3 regions of the Bacillus sp. FAU20 genome follow, and region 2 is predicted to be linked to each of the others. Evidence: riboswitches for the same ligand, from Rfam matches in the RefSeq annotation. Region 2 holds a riboswitch; each other region holds the start of a gene.
What was found. Region 2 has a riboswitch for thiamine pyrophosphate ahead of tenA (thiaminase II). Riboswitches for the same ligand answer to the same signal wherever they lie in the genome.
Positions count from the first base shown of each region.

Region 1: another riboswitch for thiamine pyrophosphate. It lies ahead of tenA (thiaminase II); the one in region 2 lies ahead of tenA (thiaminase II).
Region 3: another riboswitch for thiamine pyrophosphate. It lies ahead of thiM (hydroxyethylthiazole kinase); the one in region 2 lies ahead of tenA (thiaminase II).

Region 1 is NZ_JBVYHY010000027.1:405,790-414,011, forward strand. It holds tRNA gene AC0OM3_RS27685 (tRNA-Arg) at 1-44, shown strand, start outside; tRNA gene AC0OM3_RS27690 (tRNA-Pro) at 55-128, shown strand; tRNA gene AC0OM3_RS27695 (tRNA-Ala) at 145-217, shown strand; tRNA gene AC0OM3_RS27700 (tRNA-Ser) at 238-330, shown strand; tRNA gene AC0OM3_RS27705 (tRNA-Ser) at 382-474, shown strand; tRNA gene AC0OM3_RS27710 (tRNA-Met) at 496-572, shown strand; tRNA gene AC0OM3_RS27715 (tRNA-Asp) at 576-651, shown strand; tRNA gene AC0OM3_RS27720 (tRNA-Phe) at 660-735, shown strand; tRNA gene AC0OM3_RS27725 (tRNA-Thr) at 745-817, shown strand; tRNA gene AC0OM3_RS27730 (tRNA-Trp) at 824-894, shown strand; tRNA gene AC0OM3_RS27735 (tRNA-Ile) at 905-981, shown strand; tRNA gene AC0OM3_RS27740 (tRNA-Asn) at 990-1,064, shown strand; tRNA gene AC0OM3_RS27745 (tRNA-Glu) at 1,066-1,137, shown strand; gene AC0OM3_RS27750 (CBS domain-containing protein) at 1,267-1,686, shown strand; gene AC0OM3_RS27755 (DUF3965 domain-containing protein) at 2,008-3,159, shown strand; gene AC0OM3_RS27760 (hypothetical protein) at 3,400-3,732, opposite strand; gene AC0OM3_RS27765 (SH3 domain-containing protein) at 3,738-4,892, opposite strand; TPP riboswitch at 5,162-5,274, shown strand; TPP riboswitch at 5,335-5,438, shown strand; gene tenA (thiaminase II) at 5,523-6,218, shown strand; gene AC0OM3_RS27775 (ABC transporter ATP-binding protein) at 6,187-6,936, shown strand; gene AC0OM3_RS27780 (ABC transporter permease) at 6,936-7,688, shown strand; gene AC0OM3_RS27785 (ABC transporter substrate-binding protein) at 7,685-8,222, shown strand, end outside.
Region 2 is NZ_JBVYHY010000026.1:737,364-745,585, reverse strand. It holds gene AC0OM3_RS25600 (DUF3937 domain-containing protein) at 327-590, opposite strand; gene tenA (thiaminase II) at 988-1,677, opposite strand; TPP riboswitch at 1,805-1,910, opposite strand; gene AC0OM3_RS25590 (D-alanine--D-alanine ligase) at 1,984-2,898, opposite strand; gene pdxR (MocR-like pyridoxine biosynthesis transcription factor PdxR) at 2,903-4,351, opposite strand; gene AC0OM3_RS25580 (homoserine dehydrogenase) at 4,441-5,466, opposite strand; gene AC0OM3_RS25575 (esterase/lipase family protein) at 5,554-6,795, opposite strand; gene AC0OM3_RS25570 (DUF3914 domain-containing protein) at 7,075-7,416, shown strand; gene AC0OM3_RS25565 (lipoprotein BA_5634 family protein) at 7,493-8,179, opposite strand.
Region 3 is NZ_JBVYHY010000027.1:83,107-91,328, reverse strand. It holds gene AC0OM3_RS26165 (anaerobic C4-dicarboxylate transporter family protein) at 1-838, shown strand, start outside; gene thiE (thiamine phosphate synthase) at 954-1,610, opposite strand; gene thiM (hydroxyethylthiazole kinase) at 1,628-2,437, opposite strand; TPP riboswitch at 2,510-2,619, opposite strand; gene topB (DNA topoisomerase III) at 2,829-5,018, shown strand; gene AC0OM3_RS26145 (YhgE/Pip domain-containing protein) at 5,059-7,920, opposite strand.

The DNA of each region.
Region 1 (8,222 bases), on a different contig from region 2:
GACTACGGATCAAGAGGTTAGGGGTTCGACTCCTCTCGGGCGCGCTTTTATTAACGGGAAGTGGCTCAGCTTGGTAGAGCACCTGGTTTGGGACCAGGGGGTCGCAGGTTCAAATCCTGTCTTCCCGATATTCCCAAAAAACATGGGGCCTTAGCTCAGCTGGGAGAGCGCCTGCCTTGCACGCAGGAGGTCAGCGGTTCGATCCCGCTAGGCTCCACTTTATTTAATATATGTCTCGGAGGTATACCCAAGTTCGGCTGAAGGGATCGGTCTTGAAAACCGACAGGCGGTGAGAATCGCGCGGGGGTTCGAATCCCTCTACCTCCTCCATTTTTTCTTTAATGGTTTAGACATATAATAATAAAATATTTTTTCCTTCATGGAGGTATACCCAAGTTCGGCTGAAGGGATCGGTCTTGAAAACCGACAGGCGGCGAGAGTCGCGCGGGGGTTCGAATCCCTCTACCTCCTCCATTTTTTAAAACTTTATATTGTCGCGGGGTGGAGCAGCACGGTAGCTCGTCGGGCTCATAACCCGAAGGTCGCAGGTTCAAATCCTGTCCCCGCAACCAAATGGTCCCGTGGTGTAGTGGTTAACATGCCTGCCTGTCACGCAGGAGATCGCCGGTTCGACCCCGGTCGGGACCGCCATTTATGTTGGCTCGGTAGCTCAGTCGGTAGAGCAGAGGACTGAAAATCCTCGTGTCGGCGGTTCGATTCCGTCCCGAGCCACCATTTTTTTATGCCGGCTTAGCTCAATTGGTAGAGCAACTGACTTGTAATCAGTAGGTTGGGGGTTCAAGTCCTCTAGCCGGCATCATTTAGGGGCATAGTTTAAAGGTAGAACTGAGGTCTCCAAAACCTCCAGTGTGGGTTCGATTCCTACTGCCCCTGTAAAGTATATGGGCCTATAGCTCAGCTGGTTAGAGCGCACGCCTGATAAGCGTGAGGTCGATGGTTCGAGTCCATTTAGGCCCACCATATATTATTCCGCAGTAGCTCAGTGGTAGAGCTATCGGCTGTTAACCGATCGGTCGTAGGTTCGAGTCCTACCTGCGGAGCCATGGCCCGTTGGTCAAGTGGTTAAGACACCGCCCTTTCACGGCGGTAACACGGGTTCGAATCCCGTACGGGTCATACAAAAAAGAGTCAGCATTATGCTGGCTCTTTTTTATTTTGTTAATCCTTTTTATTACGTTACTTTCCAGAAATAAATAAAGGGATTTTGGAAAAGCTATGGTATGTATAAAAAGGAGGAAATAAATAATGACACGAGTTAGAGACTTAATGAGTACCCATATTGTACATTGTACACCGCTAGACAATGTATATGAGGCAGCTGTTAAAATGAAGGAAGAATCAGTTGGATTAATCCCAGTTGTTGAAAATGAGCAAGTTGTTGGGCTTGTTACTGATCGAGATTTAGTCGTTCGAGGGATTGCTGAAAAACATCCTGGATCTAATAAAATTACAAATGTGATGACAACAAATATTATCTCAGTTTCTCCAAATGATTCTATTGAAAAAGCTACAGAGCTAATGGCACAGCATCAAATTAGACGATTACCAGTAGTTGATAGTGGTCAACTTATTGGCATGTTAGCACTAGGAGATTTAGCTATAAGGGAATCAGCAGATGATCAAGCTGGATTTGCCTTGAGCGAAATCTCAGAGCATACAGAGTAAATTGAAACTTTCATTAACCGAGAGTCTGATGGTCACTCATAAAGAGCTAAATTATATATAAAGTTCAGATACATTATTCTAGCATATATGGATTAAACTAATATGTTAGCGTGATGTATCTGAGACATTATATAATAAGTATGTGGTTAATAATTTCGACAGTTTTTTAAAATTTGTTATTCTTCATTTTTAATAAGAGAAAAGATGATATACTGATAGATATAAGTATTATGAGAGATTTTGAATATAACAATATTAATTTTTAGTGGCGCGATAATAAATTAATATTTCCTACATAGATGAAAAGGGAAGGGGAATTATATGAAGGCTGTACAGGGCGATCCAAATTGGAATTTGGTTACAGATACATATATAGAACCAAATAATTTCGCTGAATTATTTTCTTTGCTTGTACCTTGTCACCCAAAAGGTGAGGGGAAAGAACGAACTATATTAGTATGGAAAGAGAAAGAATTTTATAAAGAAGAAAATTTAGCGTCATTTATCGTATATGGCATGAATAAAGCAAAGAAATTACCGCAGTTTCATAAAGATGAAATTCCAACTTTAGTGCGTATTCTTCGCTTATGCCAAGAGATTGGTTGGTATGAAGAGGCAAATGATTTTATGATAGCGCAAGGATTAGCTGAGTTTGTTCATACTTCATTGGAATATGAAACATGGGATCTTTTGACGCAATCAGTTGCTTTAAATTATTTAATTATTAAATATCGTATAGGTGAATTGACAGATAGGGATATTGAAATTTGGGATAGAGTTAAATTTAATGAGAAGTGTATAACCGATTGTAAACATTTATTATCTCATAAAGAAGTATTGGAATTTACATTCTTTTATATGTGCAAGAGAGCGAAATCATTATCAAAAGAGCAATTAAATAGTGATATGATGAGTTTAGCGATGTATTGTAATACTTTTGTATATGATTTGTATACACATGATTTATTACGGAAATATCGTAAGTGTACAGATTTCCTATCATATTATGGACCTAGTCAGGCAGTTTTAGCATGTCAAAGAGCTGTATTATCTCAAATTTCCGATCGCTTAGACCCATTAAAGACAACGCATGTAGATGATTATTTATATGTGATGAAAGAAATGATGGAGCATATGACGATAGGAGTAATGGATCGATACGGTCATTTTATTGGAAAGCTACTATCTTATGTGCCATTTTTCGAAATGATACAAGTTCCACAGCATGCATATTATTGTGAAGAATTACTGTATATTTGTAAGGGCATTGAATATAAAGAAGAAATACTACGCAATTATATATTTATACAATTACATGATTGTTTACCATCATTCTTTAGGCTATTTCTTAAAAATAAGCGTTACGCAACGATTCATGATATTCTTTTCTATTGGTGCGATGACGAACAACGAATGAGTTTAGAGAAAAAATATAATCTGAGCTTTATTTATGAAAAATATGCTTGTGGATAAACAATATTTTCGATATGAAAAATTCATATAAATTAAAAAGGATCTCCAGTTTATGTGAGATCCTTTTTTGTTAGTAAAACAAGGAGAAAGTGATTAAGACAAGAAAAAGCATTCCATATAGGAGGAGTTGTGCAGTATAACTTCCTTGTATACCAAAAAAAGTATTGGTTTTCTTATACAAATTCAATATGTATTTTATTGGAGTATCTTTGAAAGATTGGTACACAGTGTCTCCTCTTTCTAAGCTTCTTGTTTTTGTTTTTGGTTATAAGGGACATTAATATATCTAGCTACAAATAATAAAACAGCCATAAAGAATACTGGAAATACAGTAGATAAATAAAAGCCATTACTAATTATATTTGTTATGAGAGCACTTAAAAGAAAAATAGCATTATAAATATGGGCAATTTTTTGTTTTAGTTGCACTTGAAATGATTCCATCATAATTTCTAATGCAACAAAAGCAATAATAATAGATAAAAATACAATGTTTGTATTGTAAATGATTAAACAACAGATTAAACCTAAAAAGGCTACGTATTCAATTATAAGAGGTATATTGCGTGGCATACAATTTACCTAACTAAATATGGCAGTGGATTTACTGCATTTGTTTTTTCAAAATTCCATTCTCCATTATGTAATTCAAAATGAAGATGTTGCCCGTATGAATGACCTGTGTTTCCCATATGACCTATTAATTGTCCAGTTTGTACTTGATCACCAGCTTGTACAGTGCGATCCTTCATATGAGCATAAACAGTTGTATATAATTTCCCATTGATTTGATGCGCAATGAAAACAACATTGCCATAGCTAGCTGAATAATAAGATTTCACAACTTTACCTGCAGCAGCAGCTTGGATAGAGACGTTTCCTGGAGCGGCAATATCTATACCATAATGCATTTGTTCCCAGCGTATATCAAAGGTTGAGCTAATTCTTCCTTGAGCGGGGAATTTGAAAGCAGCTGGAATTGATGAAGGCTGATCTGTTTTAGCTTGTGGTTGATTTTGTACTACATAGTGTTTTGCTACATATCCGTATCCTGTGCCAAAACGAATTTTATACCAAGTTCCTACAGTTTCTACTACTTGTACTTGTGTACCGTTTTGTAATGAACCGAGTAGAGCGCTACTTGTACTAGCGTTGCTACGTACATTTAGATTAGGTGTTGCAACGGTATATTTTGTATTATTTTGAACGGTGATTCCTTTTACTAAGGGTTGTGAACCATTAGAGATGAATGCTTTTTGTACGTAACCTGTTTGGCCATTATGTGAGATTTTATACCATTCGCCTTGATCTTCTTGAACGGTAATAAACTTGCCATTTGGTAATACATCTAAAATGGAAGATTCTAAATTAGGTTCAGAGCGAACGTTTAATGCATTAGCATTAACGATGTATTGATCATTAGATTGAAGTTTGTTTTTTAGTAAAATAGCATCTTTTTGTACATAACCTACTTTATTATGAACAGATACTTTATACCAACCATTAGTTGTTTCAAGGATGTTCACTTTTGTATTAAAGCGAATTGTATCAATTGATGTGCTTTTTACGTTATCTTCTGTATGTAATGCTACTTGATCGACTTTGACATACCCAGTTTTAATATTAGATAATTGTTCAGCGTTTGCTTTTTGTACATTTGTTTCACCCATAGAAGGAAGTAAAGAAGCAATCGCTACAGTAGTTGCTGTTAAAGCAGTAGCTTTCATATTCATGGAATAGAGACCTCCTCTAGTTGTATAGTTGTAATTTTATTATAGTATAAAGATATAATATAGTGGGTGTATTCACATAAATGTAATATGAAATCAATATAAAAATAAATTTTTTGAGGATAATGATTCCTTTTTATACAATTAATTGGTGTTTTATTTTCTAAAATAGAATGTATGTATTGTATAACTTCGATATTATGTTGATAATTAAGAAAATTAAAAAAGTTGATGATGTCTTATTACGGTGTTATACTGACAGTGATAATTTTATAGTTTGCTAGGAGAGCTGGTGTTGCCAGCTGAGAGTAAGACCTTAAGTCTTTGATCCTTTTTATTACCTGATCTAGATTATGCTAGCGTAGGGAAGCAATTCGGACACTAATAATGAGTCCCCGTTTCTTTGCGTATAGAAACGGGGCTTTTTTATTTGAAAATTTCATATTGAAACCACTAGGGGTGCTTGTTGTGCTGAGAGAGGAATAATCCTTAACCCTTATAACACCTGATCTAGGTAATACTAGCGAAGGGAAGTGGAACAACGAATAAATTATAATTTTATTGGCTGTAACCACTTCTTATATAGAGAAGTGGTTTTTTATTTATATACACATACTGGAAGGGGATAGAGAAATGAAATTTTGCGATAGATTATTAGAAACTGTACAACCAGTTTGGGAGATGAGTCATAATCATCCATTTGTAGTAGGTATGGGGGATGGTACGTTAGAAAAAGATAAGTTTCAGTATTACATTATTCAAGATTATTTATACTTGTTAGATTATGCAAAGTTATATGCTATCGGTGTTGTAAAGGCAACGAATCCACAAGTTATGGGGAAATTTGCTGAACAAATTGATGGAATATTAAATGGAGAAATGACAATCCATAAACAGTATGCAAAAAGACTTGGAATTTCTATAGAGGAGATAGAGTCTGCAAAGCCATCTGCTAAAAATTTAGCTTATACAAATTACATGATGTCTGTATCTCAAAATGGCACACTTGCAGAATTAATAGCAGCACTTCTTCCGTGTATGTGGAGCTATTGGGAGATTGGAAAGCGTTTAAATGATATTCCGGGAGCAAGGGATCATGAATTCTTTGGTGAGTGGATTCAAGGATATAGTTCTGAAGAATACGGCAACCTCTGTATTTGGTTAATAGATTTATTAAATGAAATGGCAGTTGGAAAGTCTGAAAAAGAGCTTGACCGATTAGAGGAGATTTTCCTATATTCCAGTCGATTTGAATATTTATTCTGGGATATGTCCTATCGTAAGGAGATGTGGGGATTTGAGGAGCAAGAACATACTACAATTTCATAATGTTTGTTTTCATTATGATGAGAAACCAATCATCAATGAATTAAATGCTTCTATACAAGATAAAGAGTTTGTAAGTATTATCGGACCGAGTGGATGTGGGAAAAGTACTTTATTTCGCCTTATTACAGGTTTAGAAGAAGTAAGTACTGGTCAGATAGAGCTGATAGAAACAAAGAGCCATCCTGTAGGGTATATGCCTCAAAAAGATATGCTCTTGCCGTGGAGAACGATTATTGAGAATGCTGCTTTGCCATTAGAATGCCAAGGCGTGCCGAAGAAAGAAGCACAAGTAAAGGCAAAGGAACTATTGCATAAATTTGGTTTACAAGGGTATGAGACAAAATATCCGAAAGATTTATCTGGGGGTATGAGACAACGTGTATCTTTTATTCGAACTTTATTAACAGGCGGGGAGATATTGTTATTAGATGAGCCGTTTAGCGCGTTGGATGCTTTAACGAAGGCATCTTTGCAAGAATGGCTGTTTGAACAATGGAAAGAGTGGGAAAAAACAATTTTATTTATTACTCATGATGTGGAAGAAGCATTGTTTCTTTCTAATCGAATTTTAGTAGTGGAGCAGCAGCCGATAACTACTTTGACTGAGCGGATAGTGCCGCTTGATCATAACAGAACACGAAAAGATTTATATAAACCGGAAGTATTGGCGCTGAAAGATGAGCTTCTTAGTATGTTACAAAGGCAGGTACTCGTATGATGAACCGGTTGAAGGAGCTATTACCTGCTCTTACACTTTCTAGTATCTTACTTGCCCTTTGGGAAGTAGGAGCAATAATTGTAGATGAAATGTACATTTTACCGTCACCGTCTGCAATTGTAATGAAGATATGGAAACTAAAAGATATATTATTTACGGTTCATTTGCCGGCAACATTATATGTCGTTTTAATAGGTGTGGCAATTTCTATCGTACTTGGGGTAGGGCTAGCGATGTTAATGAATGCGAGTACATGGATGGAGAGAGCATTTTATCCATTATTAGTCGCTTCACAAACGATTCCTATTACAGCGCTTGCTCCGCTCTTCGTTTTATGGTTTGGATATACGATTTGGAGTAAAGTCGTTGTTACGGTTTTAATTACGTTTTTCCCGATTGCGGTCAATACGTATGATGGACTACGCAGTACGAAAAAAGAATGGGAAGAGCTTTTAGTTACATACGGGGCAACGAAAAAAGATGTTTTTCTTAAATTAAAATTGCCGTCTGCTCTTCCTTATTTTTTCTCAGCTTTAAAAATCGCAGTTCCGCTTAGTGTAATTGGGGCAGCAATTGGTGAATGGCTCGGTGCACAAGCTGGGCTAGGATATTTCAGTAAAAGAATGATGACGCAGTTAGACGGAGCAGGTGTATTTGCACCCATTGTATTGTTATCGTTATTAGCTATTTTCTTCGTCATACTTATTTCGATATTAGAAAAGAAATTCATTAGTTGGAGGAAGCATTCATGAAATTATTAAAACGCATCTTTGTGTTTACATTATTAGTTGCAATGATTGCTGGATGTTCTAGTAATTCAGCATCAGATAAGAGTAAAAAAGAAAAAGAAATAACGGTCATGCTTGATTGGTACCCAAATGCGGTACATAGCTTTATTTATGCAGCAATTGAAAAAGGCTACTTTAAAGAAGAAGGTGTAAAGGTGAATATTAAATTCCCTTCCAATCCGACTGACCCATTAACTTTAGCAGCTGCAGGAAAAGTAACGGTTGGCCTATATTATCAACCAGATGTTGTTATGGCAAAAGCAAACGAACAAATTCCAGTGAAAACAATTGGAGCTGTCGTACGTTCCCCATTAAATCATGTTGTATCACTGAAGTCAGCAGGCATTCAATCGCCAAAAGATTTAGAGGGGAAAACAGTGGGATATTCTGGAACACCTTTAAGTGAGATGTATTTAAAAACGATGGTAAAAGAAGCTGGTGGTAATCCAGATACAGTGAAAGTAGTCGATGTTGGCTTTGATTTAGTACCAGCATTAA
Region 2 (8,222 bases):
ATAAAGTGAAACTTTTATTAGTCCTCACCAATCGGGCTTTTACGGACAGCCCGATTGGTGGGATAAATAAAAATTAAAAAATATAAATTCTAGTTTCATATCTTTATACTTACTAAGTTCAATTAATTTCTCAATAATTATGGTGCCATTTCCTATATATTTCCGTCTGCCGCTTAGATTTTTCTGTACTATAAATGCCAACACCTCCTAGTAACCGGTTTCTATGATGGTTAAGAAATTTCTACAAAAAAAAGCCCTGATTAGGGCTTTTTTTTCTATTTCTCCAGCAAAACTCTCTATGAAATTGCTAATCAAAAAAGACACACTTAGATTGATGCGTCTTTTTGTGATGCCTCTTTTGTGAAATCATATAAAGCAATTGCGCCTAAAAGGACAAGTATACCTTGAGGAACATCTAGCAAAATAGTTTTCCAAATTTCTGGAATTACCCATTTGATATCTGCTGCTGTTTCAAGATATGTTTGGAAATAGCTTATTGTAAAATTAATTATCCCTAAAAACACAAACAAAGATAAACCAAATCGAATTAATTTCTTATTTGTAAACATATAACACCTCTCAAAATTCATTGGATATTCCTGCTTTTGCTTCTTTATATTTCCATATCCCTATATTTAATTTTAACACATAAAGAACTCAAAAAGATACAATATGCATATTTGCATATTGTATGAACAGCATTCCATGATGATTTAGAAATTCCCGTAAAGAAAAAGTAAATCCGTTACAATTAACAGAGCCGGTTTCTTTTCTTATTTAACTTCATACCACCAATCTTTACGTTCTTTGATTGTAAAATAAGTGTGACAGAATTTTATCCAGTTAATTCGTAGACAATTAAATGAGCTAACTTATCGATATTCTATTTCGCCATATCCGTAGCACTAATAACTTTACGCAAATTTAACAAGAAAAAATATATAGATAGGTATGATCCATACCTATCTATAACATTACTTCTATTCTTTATCCAATTACGTCTTTTACGTCTGTATCCACTGGCCACTTTTCTAATGTATAAGCCATTTCCCAAAATGAATATTCATATTGACTGCTAATAATAAAATGCTGTTTCATACGCTTGCGGTCTGCCTCTGTTACTTTTTCAGCGATAGTATCTAAACGTGTAATTTGTTCTTCAACTAGCGTACGGAACCAATCAGATCCATAAGCAGAAATCCATTCGTTATAAATTGGCTCTTCCGGCTGACACTCTTTTAAGCGTTCGCCAATTTCATAATACAACCAATAACAAGGTAAAATTGCTGCAATGATATCTCCTAAATGTCCTTCATAGGCAGCACGATACATATGTGAAGTATACGCATATGCAGTTGGCGCAGGAATAAAATTATCTTTTTCTTCTTTTGTTATCCCTAGCTTTTTAGCAAAATTCTCATGTAAAGATAACTCGGCCTCATATGTATTTTGAGCATGGTGTGCCATACGAGCTGTCGTCTCTAATTCAAGAGCTTTTGCAGCTCCTAAAGTTTGCACTCTAGCAAAATGACTCAAATAATATGAATCTTGAAGCACATAATAGCGAAAACTAGCTAAATCTAACGTTCCTTCACCAAGTTTTTTTACAAAGGGATGGTTAAAACTCGCTTCCCAAATTGAATCTACTTCTTTACGTAATGATTGTGAAAAAGTCATTTAAATCCCTCCAATAATGTATAAAATATAAGTATTTATCCACAATTATTAAAGCTGTAAAATAAAAAAACTTTCTTTACAGGCGTAAAGAAAGTGAAATTGACAGTATTTATTTACTCATTAAATAGCAACGTCTTTCCCACTTCCCTACGCTGGCATTAACCAGATCAGGTACTAAGAGTCTCAAAATCACATTTGATCTCAGCCTATAAAAGGCCCCCCTAGTGGATAAATATTTTATTTTTATAATGTATTCATCATAGCATACTTCGTGAAACTGTCAAAAGAATTAGTTATATAATTCCCTTAAAATCCTTCTTCTTTTCTAACTTTTAATGATGTTTCAATAATCATATCTAATAGTTTGCTATAACTAATTCCCGCTGCTTCTGCACTTTTTGGCAATAAACTTGATTGTGTCATCCCTGGTAATGTATTAATTTCCATTACATATGGAATTCCGTCCTTCACCATCATATCAACTCTTGCATAAACACTACATTTTAATGCTTTATAACAAGCAAGTGACGCTTTATTTACACGTTCCTTAATTTCTGCTGGAAGTTCGATAACTTCCTCAACTGTACTAGTATCATCATACTTTGCATTGTAGTCAAAAAACTCGGCTGCATGTCGAATTGAAACTATAGGTAACTGTTTTCCATCCAGAATTGAACATGTAATTTCATCACCTTTTATATACTTCTCAATTACTACTTCAGAATCCCATTCGAATACAGTTTCTAGCATTGAGATCAATTCATTTTTATTGTAAACGATTTTCACCCCGACACTCGATCCGCCAGAGTTTGGTTTTACTACTAATGGAAATCCTAACTTATCTAACTCATCAAGCTTTAGATCCTCCATTTTTGTAAGTTCAATCCAATCTGGTGTTTCTACACCTTCATAACGTAAAATCTTTTTCGAAATATTTTTATCCATACATATACTGCTAGATAACATATTACTTCCGCTATAAGGAATCCCTAAACTCTCCAGTGTTCCTTGAACTGTCCCATCTTCTCCGTATTTTCCGTGTAATGCGAGCAACGCAAAGTCAATGTCTTTCGCTTTTTCAATTAAATCCATTTTTTCATTTAATGTAATTGGAACTATTTCATATTTATTTTTATCTAAATGAGCAATCATTTCATTCCCCGTCATAATTGAAACTTGTTTTTCAGACGATACCCCGCCCATAATAACACCGATTTTCATTTTCTCAACTCCAAATTTCATTTTTTAATGTATCACCAATTATTTTAATTCCCCGAACTATTGCTTCTTCTTTCAAGCGCGAAAATCCTAATCGGAAAGTGTTCGCTCCTTCTCCATCAGAGTAAAAAACATCTCCAGGTGAAAACGTAACGCCTTTCTCATAACACTTTTGTAAAAGTGTGCGGGCGTTCATATGCTCTTCTAGCTCTATAAATAAATGAAGTCCACCATCTCCAGTCATTCTTTTAAAAGGAATGTACTGGTTACATGTCCCGACAGCTAACTCATATTTTTTCTTATAAACAGATCTTGCCTTTTTTAAATATTTTTCAAAATATCCCTCATGTAAATATTGAAACAGAACAGCTTGATCTAGCGTAGATGTGTGAATCGTTCTTGCTCTTTTTACGCTTTCTAAATAATGAATCAGCTCTTTATCTGCAATAATCCAGCCTACACGTAAACCAGGGAAAAGTACCTTTGAAAAGCTACTAATATAAATCACATTATTGCCAGCTCCAGCAAAAGTTAATAATGGAGCTAAATGTGAACCTGAATAACGTAGTTCTTCATTAAATCCGTCCTCTATAATAGGAACGTTGTATTTTGAGAATAACCTCATCAATTCCGTTCTTTTCTCTGAACTCGTAACAATACCAGTTGGATTATGATAAGAAGGAATTAAATAAGCAAAATCAAAATCTTTTTCACGCAAACTTTTTTCAACTTCATTCGTATCAATACCATCCTCATGCATATCAATCCCATGAACTTCAAGTCCATGTAAACGGAAAAGCTTAAGTGCAGCGTGGTGAGTTGGATTCTCACAAATGACACGACCGGATTTTTTTGATAAAGAAGAGAGTACAATATCCAATCCTTCTGTAAATCCATTTGTAATTAGAATATCTTTATTTGAAATGTCTACACCTTTCATTTCCATGTAATGAAGTAAATAATTCATTAACGGTCTATATCCCTTTGCATATCCGTAGTTCAATACGATGTCCCCTTCAATGGACATACGAGTAAGAAAAGCTCTTTTGAAATTTTCAACATCAAATAGCTTCTCATCCGGGGCTATACTATTAAAAACAATCATTCCCTTTTCCCAACGAACACCATGTTTCATTAAATCTAATTCATCCGCTAATGCGGTCACTGTATTAAGTTTATTTTTCCAATCTATTTCAACAGACGAAGTGTTAGATATATCCACCTTCGCAACAAAGTTCCCTTTTCCTTTAACTGCATAAATGAGTCCTTCTTGCTCTAAATCTGCATAAGCAGCGAGTACAGTGTTTCTACTCACGCTTAGTAATTCACTTAGTTCTCTTGTTGATGGAATTTTTTGATCCCCGAGCAAATGCCCTTTCATAATCATCTTCTTCAAATAATCTTTCAATTGAATATAAACGGGACGATCTTTAACAACTTTAAAATCCTTAAACAATTTCTTCCCCCCTGCAATCATTTTTGCATATTTATTTCATTCTCAAAAGGTCCACGACATATGTATTTTTTATAAAGGGCGGTACAGTCTTACAAATCTTTTCGATATAAGTTAATTACATCTTTTAAAGCTGCAGCTGCAGCGCCTCTTGGATTAGAAGCCCCACCAATTGTAGTAACTTGTCCCATCGTATCTGTAAAGAACGTAATTCCTTTTTCAGTTCCATTTACTTTTGCTAACGGATGTTTTTTTTCTATTTGGCACGGTTCAACATTTAAATTGATATTGCCACCCTCATCCTTATATGTTGATGCTATTAATTTAATAATTTTATGTTGTTCCTTAGCATTTCGAATTTGCTGTTTTGTAACGTGCTCGATTCCTTTTATATGTATATCAGTAAGTGTTTTCTCTGTTTCCATTAAGCGGTTTGTCAAAAGTAACAATTTACACGCACTATCTGAACCACTTATATCTAATATAGGGTTTGTCTCAGCAATTCCTTTATTTTGTGCTTCTTTCAGTGCTTCTTCAAATGTCATATCTTCCTCATACATTTTCGTAAGAATATAATTAGTTGTTCCATTTAATATTCCTTCTATTTTTTCAATACTACAACCAGCTAAACTAAATTGTCCGATATCTAGTGTCGGTAGTGCAGCGGCTGTTGCACCGCTATATCGAATTCGTACATTTGCGCCTCTTGCTGCTTCATTTATTTCTCTCCAGTTTGTAACGAGCGCACCTTTAGAAATTGCTACTATATCCATCTGTTTCTCAATCGCTTGTTTCATATATTGTTTCCCTGGATTTCCATCTTTAAGATTTGTAACTGTTGATTCTACCAATACAGTACCACTTATGCTAGTTGTTGCACGTTCCTTCGGATGATACTCTAAATATTTTTCAATTGCAGCGGTACCGCCACCATACATTAATAAATGATGAAGTGATAAGCCGTCTTCATTATGTATTGCAATATTTCTCCCTAATACGCCACTTACAACTAATTGAATCCCATATGTTTCATATATATATGAATATTTTTCATTTAATAATTTTATAAACTCTCTGCCTACTGTTCCGTATCCTGATAATACAACTTGAATTTTCATAATATCCCCCCATATTTTTCTACCAAATCCCTCTTTCAATATAATATAAAGCGCTCTCGAATTCCATCGAGAGCGCTTTATTATTACCTATTTCGGTAAACGTGATAGCTTTTCAGCAATTGTTCTATAAAACTCTTGAATGCTAGAAAAACCTAACGAGTCTGAAACACTTAACCCTACCATGTCGAGATGGTCCCAATTCGCTTTCGTTTCGATATGATTCCATTTTCCAATCTGTAATGACTCATTATTATTTACAGTAACATTAGAAGATGGTGCAATCATAGAATTTGTATTTACTACACCATCATTTTGCCACCAAGAAGTATCAACTAGCGGACGGTTTTCTTCATATCTCGCATAAGAACCTAAGAAAAATGCATTTCCCATTAACACTTTATTCATCGTTATATGAGGCAAATGTAAACCTGTTATAGGTGCTGCTTGTGATGCATGTCCACTATAGGATAAATAATACACATCTGGTTGCGTCTTTACCCAATTATTTAACTTCTTTGCACCATCTGTACTTAAATCCCATTGACTTATATCTTTTGTATTTTTCCAAAGTGAACTATTTAGAATACGATTACTATATTGGAAAAAGGACTCTCCAGCATTCTTCTTTATACCCCATTGATCCAATTTAAAATCATATAATGATAAATTATTGTTTCCCCCAAAGCTTGCAGCTGTAATGAGTAAATCTTTAACAAACGGCAGTAGAAGACTACCATCCGCAAGTGTTGTACCGTTGTGAGGGGTTGCTAATGTTGTAACACTATGAACATATGATTTTCCGCCTTCAAATAGTGGTGATATTTTGGTGTCTGGATGATTTTTCACATAATTCTTTTCTTCAAAACTACCTTCTTTTAATAGCTGTACTAATGTTCTAATCGTTTGTCCACCCATGCTATGTCCAACTAAATGAACTTTATTTGTTTCACTCCAATTCGGCGCAAAACCACTATAAGTTCTGCCAAAACGATTATGTCCATGTTTCTCAGCATGTACTGCACCATAGTCTACTGTCCCACCGCTAATTTGTGCATACAATTCACATGCACGATCCCAGTTACTAGAAACAGGTCCAACAGCTGCGGTATGTACCGTATAACCATTTCGTTTCAAATCTTCCTGTATATCATAAACACCACCCCAATATTTTACGCCAAGCATTTCTTCTCTACCCCATCCAGCAAATCCATTCACCAATATGATAGGATAATTATTTTGCTGCCTCTCTTCAGCGTATGATATTTTCGCTGCGAATGAACATACGGTCACTAATGCAAAAAAACATATTTTTAAAAATAACTTCCCCATATTTTCTCCCCCCTAATAAAACGTTTACATTTTTCTTTTTAAAAAATTAACAGAATAATTTAACAACTTAAACATAATGTAAAGTATTTTATATACGTTGTATATATAGAAAACATATACAAATGTTGATAAATATTAATTCAAGTAAATATTTACTTTTTACAATATAACTTGTAAATCTATTTATTAGGATTTATAATTAGATATAGTTTCCTCATGTTAAAAAGATTTAAAAATCATAAGAAAACTAATCTCATTGCTTGAAAAGGAGGAAAAAGCATGCAAATTGGATCAAATATTCATACATTATCTCAACCTACTAAAATAACTCCATCTACTCTTGAGCATAATATTATCTCTTCTAGTAAACTTGAAAGTAAGAAAGTAAATGATCCTATCAAGTTTGATATTCGTTCATCTGAAAAAGAAATGAAACAGCCTGAGCATAAATTTAATGAATTAGATTTATGGAAGATGTTAAAGGATAAAGGTGTTCCTTTATGGATCATCCTTGAAATGCTACAAAAGGCTCGTACAGAAAAAGAAGCCCAAAATAATTCAGTTCAAAATTCAAATGCGATTGAGGGAACAAACGAGACTCGATTAAATGAAGTAATGTAAAGCATAATAATTGATTTGTCTATAAACTAAAAAGAGTTCGAAACTGATGAAATTTTTATCAACTTCGAACTCTTTTTTAAGGTTTTTCGCCAATCGTTACGAATTGAAAAGATACTTCTCCTTCCAAACCTTTAATTAACTTTTTTACTTTGACATTTTCATTAATCAATGTATTATCTGTTGACATTTTAGGTTTTTCGTCACCTAGAGATTTTTTCAAATGAAGAAGATGCATTTTCATTTCATTTGCCTTTATTTCTTTATACACACTATTTTTTGCTATAATCATATACCATTCCGTTGAATATTTACGATTGTTGCCTATCCAAGCATCACTATTGTATGTAACAGGAATCTCTTCCCCTCCTATTTTAATACTTTTCATAGTCATATCGGCTTCACTTGTAAATAATAGTGCTCCTTCTTTTGGGAATTTCGGTAACGTATCTATAATATAATTGGAGCCATTATCTTGTTTTCGAAAAAGTTTTTCTTTAATCAATGCTTGTGCTGTAGATTCATTTAAAATTAAGACATTTCCATTTCCAACTTCCCCTTTTTTCACAGAAAATACTTCATTTTCTTTCGTAATTTCCTGATAACGATTAATAATTGGTGAAATATTATTTTCATCTCCAATAATTAATACACCGTTTGCAGGAAATGGATTCTCCTTTTTAGAACATGCACTAAAACTTATTAATAGTAGTATCGTTAACATAAAAATAGTTAAAATTCTTTTCATCTCGTTTCCTTTCATCATACAGTTCATTTTTCTACATACTTTATTGTAGTCTTACAAGCTA
Region 3 (8,222 bases), on a different contig from region 2:
TGACTATAAAATCACTTTATTAGATATTTTAAAAGTGAGTATTCCTTCTACTTTCATTGCTTGTATGTTAGCAGCATTTGTTGCTAGTAAGATGGGAAAAGAATTAAATGAAGACCCTGAATACTTAAAACGATTAAACGAAGGAATGATTCCTAAACTTGAAGAGAAAAAAGAATTTGTAGGTGTAAAGGGCGCCAAATTATCAGTTATCCTTTTCCTTGTAGGAACCTTCCTTGTTGTACTTCTTGGTTCATTTGAAGCACTTCGTCCAGGATGGATAGTTGATGGGAAGTTAGCTCGTCTTTCCATGCCGAACACAATTGAGATGGTTATGTTAACTATCGCGGCCCTTATTATTATTTTCTGTAAACCAAATGTAGAAAGCATTGTATCTGGTAACGTCTTTAAAGCAGGAGCAACAGCAGTTGTTGCTATTTTCGGTATCGCTTGGATGGGAGATACTTTCTTTAACGGAAACTTAAATATGATTCAAGGATCCATTCAGCATTTAGTAACAAGTGCACCATGGCTATTTGCTATCGCATTATTCATTCTATCTATTTTACTGTACAGCCAAGCAGCAACAGTTCGTGCCTTAATGCCACTTGGACTATCTCTTGGTATTCCGCCAGCATTACTGATTGCTATGTTCCCTGCAGTGAACGGATACTTCTTCATTCCAAACTATGGAACAATCGTTGCTGCCATTAACTTCGACCGCACTGGTACAACAGGTATCGGTAAATACGTATTAAATCATAGTTTTATGATTCCGGGCCTAATTGCAACATTTACTTCTATCGGAATTGGAATGCTCTTAATTTCAATTATGTTTTAAAGAAAAAGCACAAACCTTTATTTAAAAAGGTTTGTGCTTTTTTAATCAAATATTTGTTTAAATTTTGGGGCAGTCTATTTCTCCATGTAGCACTTAAAATACTACACGTCCTTCCCTACAAACTTCTCTTTACTTCTTCAGCTAATTTTCTCGTACTTTCATACGCAGATTCAGCTAAGCTAATTGCTGAAATAACTGAAACACCGTCCGCACCCGCTTCTATAACTGCCACTGTATTTTCAATTGTAATCCCACCAATACCAACGATTGGCACTGTAATTCCTTGTTCTCTAAAATAAGCTAATCCTTTCGTTCCTTGAACCGCTTTCGTATCTTTTTTCGTACTCGTTGGGAAAATAGGTCCAACACCTAAATAATCTGCTCCGTTTTCGATTGCAAAGCGTGCTTCTTCAATTGTATGAGCAGATACGCCGATAATTTTATCTCCCATTTTTTCACGAACAGATGTAATTCCTTCATCATCTTGTCCTACATGAACACCATCTGCATCTAATTCAATGGCTAATTCTACATCATCATTTACAATGAAAGGAACACTATATTCCTTACAAAGCGCCTGCAATTCTTTTGCAAAACGCACTCTTTCTTCTCCAATTAAAGCCCCTTCTCCCTTTTCACGAAATTGAAAAAGTGTCACTCCACCATCTAATGCTTCTTTCAATACAGATAAAGGATCCTTCGCGCAATTATTACTTCCCATAATAAAATACACCTGTAATAACTTAGACATTTTCTTTGTTTCAATGCGCATCGTGTGTTTCCTCCCCCTTACTTTAACTCCTCAATCTTCCCATACTTCTCAATATCATCAGAAGTAGTATTCGCTAACTGATTTAAAAATTCAATTTGGAAACTACCAGGTCCTTTTTCTACCGTTTTAGCCGCTGCTAGTTCCGCTGCTACTCCATAAAATGTTAATGCAGCTACTGCTGCTTTTACATAATCTTTTTCTACTGCTACAAATGCTCCTATTACCGAAGTTAGTAAACAACCTGTTCCCGTAACTTTCGTTAAAATAGGGTGACCGTTTCGAATAACAATAGTTCTCTCTCCATCTGTAACAACATCTTCTTTTCCAGTAATAACCGCAACTGTATTTAATTCGTCTGCTGCCTGCCTTGCAATACTTACAACATTGCCATGTCCAGTACCAGCGTCTACCCCTTTAATTTCCCATTTCTCATTAATAACATTTGCTATTTCAGCTGCATTTCCGCGGATAATTGCTAAATCGATTTCAGCCGGAATATGTCTCGCAACTTCTGTTCGATACGAAGTTGCTCCTGCACCAACTGGATCAAATAGTACTGGCACATTGTTCGCATTTGCTGATTTACCTGCGAGTAACATCGCTTCTACTTCTTCAGGACGAAGTGTCCCCATATTTAATACTAACGCTCCAGCAATGCTAGCCATTTCTGCTACTTCTTCTTTTGCATACGCCATTACAGGCGATGCCCCAAGTGCCAACAAACCGTTAGCAGTAAAATTTGTTACAACAACATTTGTAATATTATGAACAAGCGGATTAGATTCTCTCACCAAATCCACTACTTTACTAATTTCTTTCATATTCATCCTTTTCATCTCCTAACTATAATGATGGGAGATACACAAAAAGACACTTCGCGCGTACGCAAAGTGCCTGAACATGTGCTTTTACACTCTCCCTACGCTGGCATTATCCAACAGGTTCAAATGGTCAATGACGGACTAGTCATACTCTCAGTTTGTATCCACAAACTCCCATGTGTTTCTTATTCATCTACTTCAAAGTCTACTCTTATTCTAGTAAAATAACAAGTTCTTTACTTTTCTATTTAATATAGAAGCAACTGATAAAGTGAAACTTTAATCAGTTGGGATTTTGTTCACTCCATTAAAAACAGCTCAAATATGGAGCGAAACTGAATCTCAAGAAGATGTATGCTATATTTAACTTATGGAAATTTGAAAGGATGTTTTTAATATGTCAAAAAGCGTTGTAATCGCTGAAAAACCTTCCGTTGCACGAGATATTGCTCGTGTACTGAAGTGTGATAAAAAAGGAAACGGCTATCTTGAGGGTAGTAAATATATTGTAACTTGGGCTTTAGGCCATCTTGTTACATTAGCTGATCCAGAAAGCTATGATGTGAAATATAAAAAGTGGAATTTAGAAGATTTACCGATGCTACCTGAGCGTTTGAAATTAACGGTTATTAAACAAACTGGTAAACAATTTAATGCTGTAAAAAGTCAGCTACTTAGAAAAGATGTAAATGAAATTATTGTAGCAACAGACGCTGGACGTGAAGGGGAATTAGTCGCACGCTGGATTATCGATAAAGTTAAGATAAATAAACCAATCAAACGTTTATGGATTTCTTCTGTAACCGATAAAGCAATTAAAGATGGTTTTGCAAATTTAAAACCAGGTAAAGCCTATGACAATTTATACGCTTCAGCAGTTGCGCGTTCAGAAGCTGACTGGTATATCGGTCTTAATGCAACTCGTGCTTTAACGACTCGCTTTAATGCCCAGTTAAATTGTGGGCGTGTTCAGACGCCTACTGTAGCCATGATAGCTGCACGTGAAGATGAAATTAAAAACTTCAAACCACAAGTGTACTACGGCATCGAAGCTCAAACAATGGAGAAGCTCAAACTTACTTGGCAAGATGCAAATGGCAATAGCCGTAGTTTTAATAAAGAAAAAATCGATGGTATTGTAAAAAGTTTAGATAAACAAAATGCTACTGTTGTGGAAATTGATAAGAAACAGAAGAAGTCATTCTCTCCTGGTCTTTACGATTTAACTGAATTGCAACGTGATGCAAATAAAAAGTTCGGTTACTCTGCTAAAGAAACATTAAATATTATGCAAAAATTGTATGAACAGCATAAAGTGCTAACGTACCCTCGTACAGATTCACGCTACATTTCATCTGATATCGTTGGAACACTTCCAGAACGTCTAAAAGCATGTGGTGTTGGAGAATACCGTCCCTTCGCACATAAAGTATTACAAAAGCCTATCAAACCTAACAAATCATTTGTCGATGATAGTAAAGTAAGCGATCATCATGCGATTATTCCAACAGAAGGATACGTTAACTTCTCAGCATTCACAGATAAAGAACACAAAATTTATGATTTAGTTGTAAAACGTTTCTTAGCTGTTTTATTCCCAGCATTCGAATATGAGCAACTAACATTACGTACCAAAGTTGGTAGTGAAACGTTCATTGCACGCGGAAAAACGATTTTACATGCTGGTTGGAAGGAAGTATACGAAAATCGATTTGAAGACGATGATGTAACTGATGACGTAAAAGAGCAGATTCTACCTCACATTGAAAAGGGCGATACATTAACTGTAAAGTTACTTATGCAAACATCAGGCCAAACGAAAGCACCTGCACGCTTTAATGAAGCAACTTTACTTTCAGCAATGGAGAATCCTACAAAATATATGGATACGCAAAATAAACAACTTGCTGATACGTTAAAATCAACTGGTGGATTAGGTACTGTAGCGACACGTGCAGATATTATCGACAAACTTTTCAATTCTTTCTTAATTGAAAAACGTGGTAAAGATATTCACATTACATCAAAAGGTCGTCAATTACTTGATTTAGTACCAGAAGAATTAAAATCACCTACACTAACTGGTGAATGGGAACAAAAACTTGAGGCAATTGCAAAAGGAAAATTAAAGAAAGAAGTATTCATTTCGGAAATGAAGAACTATACGAAAGAAATTGTTTCTGAAATTAAATCGATTGATAAAAAATATAAACATGACAATATTTCAACGAAGTCTTGTCCAGATTGCGGTAAACCAATGCTAGAAGTAAACGGCAAAAAGGGAAAAATGCTCGTATGCCAAGATCGTGAATGTGGTCATCGTAAAAATGTATCTCGTACAACAAACGCTCGCTGTCCGCAATGTAAAAAGAAACTAGAATTACGTGGTGAGGGTGCAGGCCAAATTTTCGCATGTAAATGTGGCTATCGCGAGAAATTATCAACATTCCAAGAGCGACGTAAAAAAGAATCTGGAAACAAAGCCGATAAACGCGACGTTCAAAAATATATGAAACAACAGAAAAAAGAAGAAGAACCATTAAATAACCCATTCGCAGAAGCATTAAAAAAATTAAAATTTGATTAAACAAAAAGGTTCCTACCTCTATCGGTAGGAACCTTTTATTTTAGTGAATGATTTTACTTCCTTTTGCATTCTCAACAAATTTTTCACTTGATTTGTTAATTGGTGTTTTCAGTAATAACGCAGCAACGATCATAACTACTACGAAAGCACTTAACACAAGTAAATCTCGCGTTACGATATCCCAAAGCATTCCGCCAACTGTTTCACGAATTGCGCTAATTGCGTATGTGAATGGTAAGAACGGATAAATCGCTTGGAAGAACGCTGGTGTCATTTGGATTGGGAATGTTCCGCCCGATCCTGCTACTTGCAGTACAAGTAAAATGATTGCCATCGATTTCCCAACGTTTCCGAAAATAGAAACGAGTGAGTATACGATACAAACGAAGACTCCACCAATAAATAAACTAAATAACACAAACCAGAACTTATCGACTACGTACGTACCGAGTAAGAATATATCTCCCATCGATACGATAAACGCTTGTGAAAGACCTATCGTTAAGAATGTTAATAAACGTCCGAAGTAAATTTCATGGCTCTTATAATTCGCGCCCTCTTCGTGTACTTCTACCGTTAATAATGAAACCATTAATAATGCGCCTACCCATAATGCAAGCACTGTATAGAATGGTGACATCGCTGAACCGTAGTTCGGCATCGCAAATAATTTATTCTCTTTTAAATTTACTGGATTCGCAAAGTAATCACTTTGCTTTTCAACATCGTTTTTCAATAAGCGTATGATGTCTTTTAAATCCTCTTCAGATTCAAAATCACGAATTTTATCTGCTAATTCTTTAATCTTTTTCTCAGTAGCTGGCATTTCAGCTTTAATATCTGCTAATTTCTTTTTCCCGTCTACTAAGCCTTTTGATGAATCTTCTAGTAATTTTTTAACATCTGGAAGCTTTTTGTCTGCATCATTTAAAATTTGAGTTGTATTTTTCGACATCTCTTTTGTACGAGCAATTGCTGTATTGAAATTAGGTACAATTTCTGAATCATACGTCGATAATACATCTGTTAATTGAGCTGATCCGCCCTTCGCAGCGTTGTTAATACTTTCAATTACATCTTTTGTAGGTTTCTGGCCATTGTTAAGAAGTGTAATTCCCTTATTCGTTGCCTCTACACCTTTTTGTAAGCTGCTTTTCGCTTTGTTTAATTTTGCGATTCCATTATTAAGGTTTTTATCACTATTTACATCCGCTAAAACCTTATTTGTACTTTCTAGAACTGGAATCATATCATCAATTAAACCGATTCCAGATTGGAATTGACCATTTAAGCTATTTAAAGCTACTTTCGTTGAATCTAAACCGTTAATACCTCTATTTTGTACATCTTCTTTTGCTTTCTGTAAATCTGCTTTTGCACCTTCAAGGCTATTTTTTGCTTTATCATAATCTGCTTTTGCATTATCATATATTTGATTTGCATCAGCTTTAGCTTGATCTACCGCGCTAACTGCCTTTTTATAATCAGCTACAAACGTTTCATTGTAATCTTTTTCAGCTCGATCGATTAAAGCATTTGTTTCATTTAATTTCTGATTAATTCCATCACGCACATCTTGTTTAACTTCCTGACCTGTGCTAATTAAATCGTTTAAACGTTTAAAACGATTATTTAAATCTTGTTGTCCATTCTTAATATCCGTTAAATGCTCTTTTCTTGTTTTAAAGAAATTTTGCCCAAACTCAGTTTGAGCCCCTTGCTCTAAACGAGCCATAACATCAATTACATAAGAAAGATTGTCAATATGCGTTTGAAGATTATTAGATATAGTCGAAATATTTTTCTTAGCTATCTCTGGATCAACGCTTCCATTTTGCAATCCATCCATAACACTTTGTGCATAAGCTGTTCCTGCACGTGATGAGCTTAGAACATTATTTACTGTTTGATTAATATTTTGTGCTATCCCTTTATACCCATCACTATTCAACTTAGAAAGATCTGGTCTCGCTGGGAATTCAGGTAATCCATTCATTCCAGACAAATCAGGAATATTTAATTCTACACCTGGATTCATTAAAAAGTCAGTAAATGCAGCTGCACTATCCATAACGCCTTTTGCTGCCACTAAATCATTTCTTATCGTCCCTGGAGCATTTTTTAATGTTTGATCTTGTCTTGCAAAGAACTTATCTAAATTCGCCAACGCTTCCTGCCCATCATTTATTACACTCTCTACAACAGGTAAATCTTTCTGCGCTACTTTCACAACATCTTCTGCTCGAGTTGCATCATCTAATGCCTTATCCATAAGTGTATTCATTTCTGGGAACTGCGCTTCTAACTTAAATACAAGATCTTTTACTTTTTCGATACTTGGTAAATTTGTTTCTAAATCGATTCCAAGATCATTGAAAACTTTAAAAATCTCACCGTTTGCTGTTTTTACAAAGTTTTTACTAATTTCTTCTGTAATGCCTGATGCACCTTTTGCTGTAATCTTCGGTGCAATCGCGTTTACTTTTTCATTCACATAATAATCCAGTTCTGGTTTTTTAGGATTTTCATCCAGAACAGTTGCAATTTTTTCAGAGAAGTCTTTTGGAATCGTAATACTTGCATAATAATCCCCACGCTCAACTCCGTAAATTGCTTGTTTTTCATCTACAAATTTCCAGCCAAGATTTTTGTTTTTCTTAAGGGAGTCTACAATCTCTTTCCCGATATTAATGTCTTTCCCTCTTAAATTAGAACCTGCATCTTGGTTAGAAACTGCAATGGGAACCTCTTTTGTATTTCCATACGGATCCCAAGAAGCTTTAATGTTAAACCATGCATATAACGATGGTAAAATCATTAATCCTAAAACAATAACAATTGCAGCCCAATGTTTGGCTACATTCCGTAAATCTGTCTTATAAATACGCCAAATCTGTTTCATAGAAGTTATCACCTAATTATATATTTTTCCTTCTTTAGAAAATGATACATACATTTTGCAATTATATCACTTTCTACATCGTGTATTAACCAAAAACGTACTATTTTTTCCCATTAACTTTCACTTACTTCATTATATAACGAAGTGAGTGAAAGTATGAATACAAAATGACCAAATCGGTTTTACATTCAATAATAACAAATATATATGAAATGTCATAAAAAATACAAGTATTTTCTCTTGGAAATACTTGTATTCCTAAAAAAATCCTCACAGCTTTTATTCTCTGTGAGGATTTCTTC